DNA from 4 places in the Streptomyces sp. NPDC001219 genome. Region 4 is predicted to be linked to each of the others. Evidence: riboswitches for the same ligand, from Rfam matches in the RefSeq annotation. Region 4 holds a riboswitch; each other region holds the start of a gene.

Region 1 (2,191 bases), on a different contig from region 4:
TCGCGGGCGACCGGCACTATCCGGTACGGAACGCCCGGCACCGGATACGCCGGAGCCCCGGCCGTGGGGCCGGGGCTCGGGAAAGGTGCACGGCGTGCGGCCCGTAGGGGGCGCGCCAGCAGCGGGGCAGGGGTCAGACGTTGACGCCGTGCCCGCGGAGGTAGGCGACCGGGTCGATGTCCGAGCCGTAGTCGGCGCCGGTGCGGGCCTCGAAGTGCAGGTGCGGGCCGGTGACGTTGCCGGTGGCGCCGGAGAGGCCGATCTGCTCGCCGGGGGTGACCTTCTGGCCGACCGAGACACCGAGCGACGACAGGTGGCCGTACTGGGTGTACGTGCCGTCGTTCATCTTGATCACGATGTTGTTGCCGTACGAGCCGCCCCAGCCGGCCTCGACGACGGTGCCCGAGCCGACCGCGTGGACGCTGGTGCCGGAGGCGGCGTGGAAGTCGATGCCGGTGTGGCTGCCGGAGGACCACAGGCCGCTGGACGCCTTGTAGGCGGTGGAGACATAGGAGTCGCCAACGGGGGCGACGAAGGCGTTGAGGCGCTTGCGCTCCGCGTCGCGGGCCGCCCGCACCTTGGCCTCGTGGGCTGCCTTGGCCTTCTTCTTCGCGGCCTCGGCGCGCCGCTTGGCCTCGTCGGCCTGCCGCTTGGCGACGGCCTCGGCCTTCGCCTTCGCCGCGGCGACCTCGGCGTCGGCCTGCTGCGCGGCGACCCGGTTGGCCAGCTCGTCACCCAGTACGACGGCCTGCTGGAGTCCGGTGTCGTGGACGCGTGACTCGTCCGTCGCGGCCAGCGCCGGCGAGGCCACGGAGGCAACCACACCGCCGGCCGCGATGGTGGCTATGCCGGCGATGTTGCGGGTCGTCCGGACGGGACGGCTCGTGCGGCGGTGCTTCCCGGTGGCACGGATGAACGCCATGTGCTGGCTTGTCCTTTCCCTCCTTCTCGCCTACCGGGTTAGCTGACGGGTTCGGAGCAGGAAGGTCTCCTACGGCCTCCTCGGAGAGGAGCCCGATTCACCCCACGGGACGTATGGGTCCCCGGCTCCCCTGGCTCGCGCCGTACGGGGACTCGGCGATGACTGCCCGGTGCCACTGTTGTGGCGGACTTGTGACGAACAGCCGGACCGACGCTAAACGGGGCAACTTTCAATCGGCAAACAGAACCGGTTTTTTGTGCGGGATGCCACAAGAACGGGAGCACCGACGGAGATAAACCGGACATACGGCGGCTCCCGTGACACTCGTGCGTCACGGGAGCCGCCTCGTCGACATGTGACCTTCCGTCACACGGCGGGGACCAACGGCAGGGACTAGCCGCCGACGACGGTCACCTCACCGATACCCAGCCCCTTGACCGGCTCGGCGATCTGTGCTGCGTCGCCCACCAGGACCGTCACCAGCCGGTCCACGGGGAAGGCGTTGACCGCCGCCGCGGTGGCCTCGACCGTGCCGGTCTCCGCGAGGCGGGCGTACAACTGCGCCTGGAAGTCGTCCGGGAGCTGCTGCTCCACCTGGTCGGCGAGGGTGCCCGCGACGGCCGCAGCGGTCTCGTACTTCAGCGGCGCGACCCCGACGAGGTTCTGCACGGCGACATCCCGCTCCTCGTCCGTGAGCCCCTCTGCCGCGAGGGTGCGCAGCACCTTCCACAGGTCCTCGAGCGCCGGGACGGTGGAGCCGGTGTCGACCGAGCCGCTGATGGCGAGCAGCGCGGCGCCCGTGGACCCCTCCGGGGAGGAGGGGGCGGTGGAGCGGAGCACCTGGCCGAAGGCGCGCACCCCGTAGGTGTAGCCCTTCTCCTCCCGCAGCACGCGGTCCAGGCGGGAGGTGAGGGTGCCGCCCAGGCAGTACGTGCCGAGGACCTGCGCGGGCCACACCCGGTCGTGCCGGTCGGCGCCGATACGGCCGATGAGCAGCTGCGTCTGGACGGCGCCGGGGCGGTCGACGATCACCACCCGGCCGGTGTCGTCGGCGACGATCGGCGCGGCCTTCAGCGGCTCGGCCGTGGAGCCGGTCCAGGCGCCGAGGGTGTCGGCGAGCGCGGCGGCGAGGTCGACACCGGTGAAGTCACCGACGATCACGGCGGTGGCCGTGGCAGGCCGTACATGGGCGTCGTAGAAGGCGCGGACGGCCGCGGCGTCGATACGGGCGACGGTCTCCTCGGTGCCCTGCCGGGGCCGCGACATGCG
Region 2 (2,191 bases), on a different contig from region 4:
CGTGCAGACCATCTGCCTGGGTCAGGCCGCCTCCGCCGCCGCGGTGCTGCTGGCCGCCGGCACCCCCGGCAAGCGACTGGCCCTGCCCGGCGCCCGCATCCTGATCCACCAGCCGTCGCTCAGCGAGCCCGTCCAGGGCCAGGCCACCGATCTGCAGATCGAGGCGGAGGAGCTGCTGCGCACCCGCGACATGCTGGAGCGCATGCTCGCGGAGCACACCGGGCAGCCCCGGGAACGGATCGCCGCCGACATCGAGCGCGACAAGATCTTCGACGCCCCGGCCGCCCAGGAGTACGGGCTGATCGACGGGCTCACCCGGGAGCGCAAGCAGTCCGTTCCCCAACTCGGCGCACGGTGAGCCCGGATGCTGCCGCCGGAACTGCCACCGCTGCCCGCCCTGACACGCGCCGAGGGCGAGCTGATCGACCATTATCTGGAGGTGCTCGACCTGCTGGGCAGGATCAACCCGGCCCGTGGCGGCGGCACGTACACCGGACTGCGGGCCGCCCAGGCGCTGGTCACCAAGGCCGCCGGCCTGCGCGACGCGTTGACACTGATGCACCAGCGGGGTGAAAAGGAGCTGCACGGCGAGACCTTGGCCCGGGCGCTGCGCGTCCTGGACGGTGAGCGCCGGGCCGGACTCGTGACGGTGCCACCACCCGCCGACCACTGACCCGACACGCGCACCGGGCTGCGCATACGGCGTAGCGTCCGGGCCCGATGTGAGGAGGCGACGAATTGCGCGGGGCGAACACAATTCCTGGGACCTTTGATGTTTCGCCGCTGGTCCAGGGAGTGCGACACCCCGCGCCACGGCACTTGACGGAACAAATCTAACCATTCAGGCGAAATGTGACCCATCTCACATACGGCATTTTCAGCTCGGAATTCGGGTGCCGGGTGCGTGACGATCCCTTCGACGGCAAGACCCCGCCACAGCGACGGGGCGGTCCGGACGGGCGCCTAATCCCGCCGCCGTCCCGGATGTCAGGTCGACGTGGTGGACCGGCGGGAGCGGAGGACCCGAGCACGACGGGGTCCGGGCCTTACGGCCGGGCTCCTTGGGGTGAAGCCGTACGCATGGCCGGGCATCTTCGCCTGCCCGAACCCGACAGGTCTTCCTTCGCAGGCGGCTGACGAAGGGTTTGCGCATGACTGTGCGCATGCAGACGCCGAATCTGCTGGCACGTGCCGGCACCGTCACCGCTCTGACGCTGGCCACCCTGGGCGGGACAACCCTCGCCCCAGGAGCGGCCGGGAACGCCGAAGCCACGTCCGTGTCCGCCCACGCGCTGCGGGTCGCGGCCTCCAAGAGCGGGGCTCCCTACCGGTACGGCGCCCAAGGGCCGCACGCCTTCGACTGTTCAGGGCTGACGCTGTACTCGTTCCGGCGGGCCGGACGGGCCCTGCCCCGCACCGCCGCCGCCCAGTACGGCCGCACCCTGCACATCCCGGCCTCCCTGCGGCGACGCGGCGACCTGGTCTTCTTCCGTTCCGCGGGCGGCATTTACCACGTCGGCATCTACGCGGGCCGGGGCCGGATGTGGCACGCGCCCAAGGCCGGGAGCGTGGTGCGGCTGGAGCGGATCTGGAGCCGCACGGTCTCGTACGGGCGCGTGGGCTGATCCGCAGGTCGTCTTACATGTGATCAATTGTCAGTGGGCTCAGCTAACTTGGCGGGGTGGCGTCGCCACTGAGCACACTGCTGACGGCCGCGGCGCGCGGAAGCTTCCCGCCCGCGGACGGATCGGTGACGGTGCTGCCCCCGCCGTCACCGCGGGACGCCGGAGTGGTGTCCTTCACCTGCCATGCCGTGGTGTTCGCGGACGTGGAGCCCGCGTGGGTGCGGGAGCGGACGGCCCCCGGCGACCTCGCCGCGCCGCTCGGCCCGCCCTTTCTCACCGCGCTGGCCGAGCGGCTGGGCCGCGAGGCCGGCAGCCTCGACATGCCGGCCGTCGCCGAACCCCTCCCCGGTCCTCCCCTGTTGGAGCTGGTGGAGACGGTGGACCGCGGCCATCCGCGGATCACCAGGGCGCTGCGGCACCGTGACGGCGTACGGGCATGGACCACCGCCGACGGCGGGACCCTGGTCATCGGCCGCGGGGTGGGCGGCCGCTGGATGGTCCCGTACGGCGGCCGCGACTGATCCGTGGCCGCGCCCGGACCGGCGCCCGTCCGTCAGGCCAGTACG
Region 3 (2,191 bases), on a different contig from region 4:
GGCCTGGTCGATCAGCCGCTGCTCGGTCGCGTCGTAGCCGACGAGCTCCGGGCCGATCTGCTCGATGACGGCCAGGACGGCCTTCTCCACGCCCTTGCCGAGGTAACGGTTCGGGTCGCCGTCGCGGAGCTCGATGGCCTCGAAGGCGCCGGTGGAGGCGCCGGACGGCACGGCGGCACGGCCGGTGCTGCCGTCGTCGAGGCCGACCTCGACCTCGACCGTGGGATTACCTCGCGAGTCGAGAATTTCGCGGGCTACGACGACGTCGATCGACGGCACGTTGTCTCCTTCGTGGGTGTCTGGCGTTCTGCGCATGAGCCTAACGGCCCCGGAGGTGTCCGTCGGTGCTTGGCCCGCTCCGTGGGACGGAAGACCCCGGAATACTTACCGAAGGCCCAGTTCACGGGACCTTTCGGCACATTGTTCGCCGAACGGGGAAAGCCGCGGGACGGCGCCGGTCGGCGGGGCGCCGGCGGCGGGCGCTCCGGGCGCGGGGGCCGGGATGCGAGAAGCCCCGCCACGGCGCGTCGGGGGGAAGTGCGCGCCGTGGCGGGGCTGGTCTCACGGAGGAAGGGGGTCCGCCGCTCGAACCCCGGAGTCCGCTGGGCGGGTGGCTCAGACGGTGAGCTGCTGGCCGGGGATGATCAGGTTCGGGTTGCCGCCGATGACCGACTTGTTCGCCTTGTAGACGGACTTCCAGTCGGCGCCGTGGGCCTTGGCGATCTTGGCGAGGGTGTCGCCCGCCTTGACGGTGTAGTTGCCGTGGCCGGTGGACTTGCGCTCGGCGGACCGCGAGGCACGGTCCTCGGACGGGGCCTTCTTGGGCTCGGGCTTGGCCGACTCCTGCTTCGGCGCGGACTTGGTCTGCGCGGAGGTGTCGACGTCGGCGGCGGGGCCACCGGCGGTCAGATTGCCCGCACCGGCGCAGGACCAGGCGCCCGGGCCCTGGATGGCGAGGAGCTTCTCGGCGGCGGCTATCTGCTGGGACTTGCTGGCGAGGTCGGCGCGCGGCGCGAACTTGGTGCCACCGGCGGCGGCCCAGCTGGAGTTGGAGAACTGCAGGCCACCGTAGTAGCCGTTACCGGTGTTGATCGACCAGTTGCCGCCGGACTCGCACTGGGCGACCTTGTCCCAGGTGGCGACGGAGGCGGCGGAGGCGGAGGTGGCGCCCATCATCGGGACGGCCACGGCGGCACCGGCGACACCGGCGAGGGTGGCGACGCGGACGGCCTTGGAGGGACGACGGTGCTTGCCCTTGAAGATCAGCATGGTTCGTTCGTTTCCTCACCGACGCCTACGAGGTGAGCTGTCGGGTTCGGACTGATGAGTCGCCCGGCCGGGTGCGCGGAACGCACCTGGCTTCACCCCAAGCCGGTTGACCCGTTTTCACGGGCGGGGCCGGCACAAATCCTGGGTCCCCCGCTCCTGCCTTCGGCGCTTGCGCGTCAAGTGCCTTCGACCACCGGCAGGACTCGGCGTGTGATCGAAGGGCCCGCTTTGGCGAGCGGTCCTGACGTTAAGCAGTAATCCCCTTGGGGTTCAAACCCCACCATCTGAACCAAGTTGACCGTTTTTGATCAGGGCTTGGAGGCGTTTTCGCAGGTGGGGCCCGGTATGCCGGGGTTGGGTACACCGGGCCCCTCCGGAGTCAACGAGACCCTTGTCTCACTTTCCCAAAAGAGGGCGAAGGGAGGCGAACTACCCTGCGTTCCGCCCGAGATCGAGCCGCTGGCCGGGCTGGATCAGGTCCGCGTCGGAGCCGATGACGCCCTCGTTGCGGTCGTAGAGCGTGGACCAGCCGCCGGACAGCCGGTGGGCCGCGGCGATGGCTGACAGGCTGTCACCCGGGCGCACCGTGTAGTCCCCGTCGGCCGCCGGGCCCGTACGGTGCGCGTCGTCGCCGCGCGAGGCGTGCCGGCCGCCGGCGGACCGCCCGGCGTCACCGTCCCCGGCGTCCTCGCCGTCCGCCCCACCGCGGTGCTTGCCCTTGCCGGGCACCTCACGCGGGGTGCCGGTGCCGTCCGTACGGCTGCCGTCCCCGGACGGGTCGGCGGAAGGGTCGTCGGACGGGTCGGCGGACTGCGACGGGTCGTCGCCCTGGCCGCTGTCCTGCTCGTCGCCCTGGTCGCCGTCCCGGTCGCCGGACGGCTCCGGGCTCGTGGACGCGTCGCCGGGCTCGCCGGAGTCCGAG
Region 4 (2,191 bases):
GCCGACAGCCGTGCCGCCCGCTCCTCGTCGCCCGGCCGGACGAGCGCCCGCAGCCAGCGCAGATCGTCCGGTTCGGCCACCGGGTCGAGCGGGTCGAGGCCGATGCCGGCCCGCCAGACGATCTCCGGCAGCCGTTCGGGAAGTTCGCCGGCCGCCCCGCCCGTACGGCAGGTGAACACCAGCGGGCTCTCCGGTGCGCCCAGCTCGGCCCGGAGGGCGCCCGCGTGGTGGCCCTCCCCGTACGCGTCCGCGTCCTCGTAGCGGTAGCGATAGCGGTCGGGGTGCAGACACAGTCCGGCGGACGCGCCCACCTCCAGCAGCGCCAGCGGCTGCGGCAGCCGGGCGAGCAGCGGCAGCAGGGTGGCGCAGTGGGCCGGTTCGTCGGTCCGGGCGGCGCGCTGCATGATCACCGCGCGTACCTCGTCCCAGTGCCGGATCGTCCACTCGCGCCAGCGCCCGTACGCCGACTCGCCGCGCGGGCCCGATTCGGCGTGCGGGCCGTCGAGATAACGGACGGCGGCGAGCAGGAGGTCCGGCTGCTGCTTGTCGCCGGCCGGCAGCGACCCGGACAGCAGATCGCAGAGCTCCGCGTCCTGGCTGATCCGCGCGCTCAGCTCCTCGTGCGCCGCCGACCGGTCCCGGGCCTCCCGCCAGGAGAACTCCCGGTACCGCTCCGCCACTCCCCACGCGTTACCGGCAGCACGCCCGGCGTGCCCGGTGTTCCCGACGTTGACGACCATGATCCGACGTTACGCTCTCACCCTCCGTGACCGAGGGGCGCCCCTCCGCATAACGACTGGTGCACAATCCGCCGGAGATCGTTTAGCGGCGCGCGGCCAACTCGCCCGGTTTACGGCCGGGGTGGCCGAAAACGTCCCTGCAACCGAGGCGTGTTGCACCGACAAGGATTCGTGGGAACGCTTGGAATTCGGTCGCCATCTCTATTACTGTCCGATAACGCAGCGCGGTCGTCCCAGCCGTCGCAAGAGGCGGCACCGCGCGCCGACGCCGAATCCCGCACGCGCTTTTCACGCACCCCCAAGCACTTCGAACTGCACCAAGGGAACCGGGGAACCAACTTCCTTGGGGTGAATCGGACGCCCTCCGCCAGCGGGCGTCCGTAGGAGACCTTCCTGCTCCGAACCCGTCAGCTAACCCGGTAGGCGAGAAGGAAGGAAAGGAGTGCGCCCCCGTGGCGTCCAACAGGCCTGCCCCCGAGTCCCCGTCCGGCTACGAGCTCGACGACCGAGGTGCTTTCCCGGGCCCCGGCGCCGGTGATGACGGCGGACCGTGGGAGGAGTGGAATCCCACCGAGGAATCCACCCGTTCCGTCCGCGGCAAACACCGGGTGGCCAAGCAGCGCGGCGGACTTTCCCGGAGCGGCACCGTCCTCGGTGTCGGCGTCATCGCCGCGGTCGGTGCGAGCGGAATGGCCTCGGCCGAGGACCGTCCGCCGGTGCCGATCTCGATGCCCGACGTCGGCGGCATGGCCGACGACCTCTCCGAGAAGCTGCCGGACGCGAAGTCGCTGCCCGGTATCGGCGAGCTGATATCCGACGACGACTCCACCACCGCGTCCGCCGCGGCCGCCTCGGCTCCCGTCGACGGCGTGGCGCCCGCCGGGCCGCTCACCCGGACCACGCACGCGAGCGCGGACACCAGCGGTGACACGGGCGCCGGTGAGGCGCTGCGCAGCCGCATCCTCCAGCAGGCCGACGCGCAGCAGGACGCCGCCGAGCAGGAGGCCCGTGACGCAGCCGAGAAGGCCGCGGTCGAGCAGGCCGCCACGGAAGCCGCTGACCGACAGAAGTCGGCCGAAAAGGCCGCAGCAGCCAAGAAGGCGGCCGAGATGGAGGCCCAGCGCAAGGCGGAGGAAGCGGCCCGGCAGAAGGCGGAGGCCGAACGCCTCGCCAAACTGGCGAAGAGCTTCATCGCCCCGGTGTCCTCCTACACGCTCACCGCCAGCTTCGGCCAGGCAGGCGACCGCTGGGCCGCCGACCACACCGGACAGGACTTCGCCGCGCCGACCGGCACCCCCGTCAAGGCGGTGCACTCCGGCACCATCACCCAGGCCGGCTGGGCCGGCTCGTACGGCTACCGCATCGTCCTCACCCTCGACGACGGCACCGAACTCTGGTTCTGCCACCTCTCCTCGATGGTGAAGACCTCCGGCAAGGTCAACACCGGCGAC

The links. A riboswitch is a leader RNA that binds a small molecule or an ion and turns the genes downstream of it on or off. The one in region 4 is predicted to bind cyclic di-AMP.
Region 1: it holds a riboswitch for cyclic di-AMP, as region 4 does, so the genes downstream of both, ACWC9R_RS28810 (M23 family metallopeptidase) here and ACWC9R_RS30060 (M23 family metallopeptidase) in region 4, are expected to answer to the same signal.
Region 2: it holds a riboswitch for cyclic di-AMP, as region 4 does, so the genes downstream of both, ACWC9R_RS26935 (C40 family peptidase) here and ACWC9R_RS30060 (M23 family metallopeptidase) in region 4, are expected to answer to the same signal.
Region 3: it holds a riboswitch for cyclic di-AMP, as region 4 does, so the genes downstream of both, ACWC9R_RS23205 (transglycosylase family protein) here and ACWC9R_RS30060 (M23 family metallopeptidase) in region 4, are expected to answer to the same signal.

Annotation. Positions count from the first base shown of each region.
Region 1 covers NZ_JBSFJF010000058.1:18,905-21,095, forward strand. Annotated here, with positions in the region: gene ACWC9R_RS28810 (M23 family metallopeptidase) at 134-922, opposite strand; cyclic di-AMP (ydaO/yuaA leader) riboswitch at 935-1,090, opposite strand; gene ACWC9R_RS28815 (M16 family metallopeptidase) at 1,316-2,191, opposite strand, start outside.
Region 2 covers NZ_JBSFJF010000050.1:31,482-33,672, reverse strand. Annotated here, with positions in the region: gene ACWC9R_RS26945 (ATP-dependent Clp protease proteolytic subunit) at 1-358, shown strand, start outside; gene ACWC9R_RS26940 (hypothetical protein) at 365-673, shown strand; cyclic di-AMP (ydaO/yuaA leader) riboswitch at 964-1,147, shown strand; gene ACWC9R_RS26935 (C40 family peptidase) at 1,152-1,625, shown strand; gene ACWC9R_RS26930 (hypothetical protein) at 1,682-2,146, shown strand; gene ACWC9R_RS26925 (LysE family translocator) at 2,179-2,191, opposite strand, start outside.
Region 3 covers NZ_JBSFJF010000038.1:12,713-14,903, reverse strand. Annotated here, with positions in the region: gene eno (phosphopyruvate hydratase) at 1-279, opposite strand, end outside; gene ACWC9R_RS23205 (transglycosylase family protein) at 616-1,269, opposite strand; cyclic di-AMP (ydaO/yuaA leader) riboswitch at 1,277-1,447, opposite strand; gene ACWC9R_RS23200 (transglycosylase family protein) at 1,699-2,191, opposite strand, start outside.
Region 4 covers NZ_JBSFJF010000064.1:34,202-36,392, forward strand. Annotated here, with positions in the region: gene ACWC9R_RS30055 (DUF2332 family protein) at 1-740, opposite strand, end outside; cyclic di-AMP (ydaO/yuaA leader) riboswitch at 1,026-1,181, shown strand; gene ACWC9R_RS30060 (M23 family metallopeptidase) at 1,193-2,191, shown strand, end outside.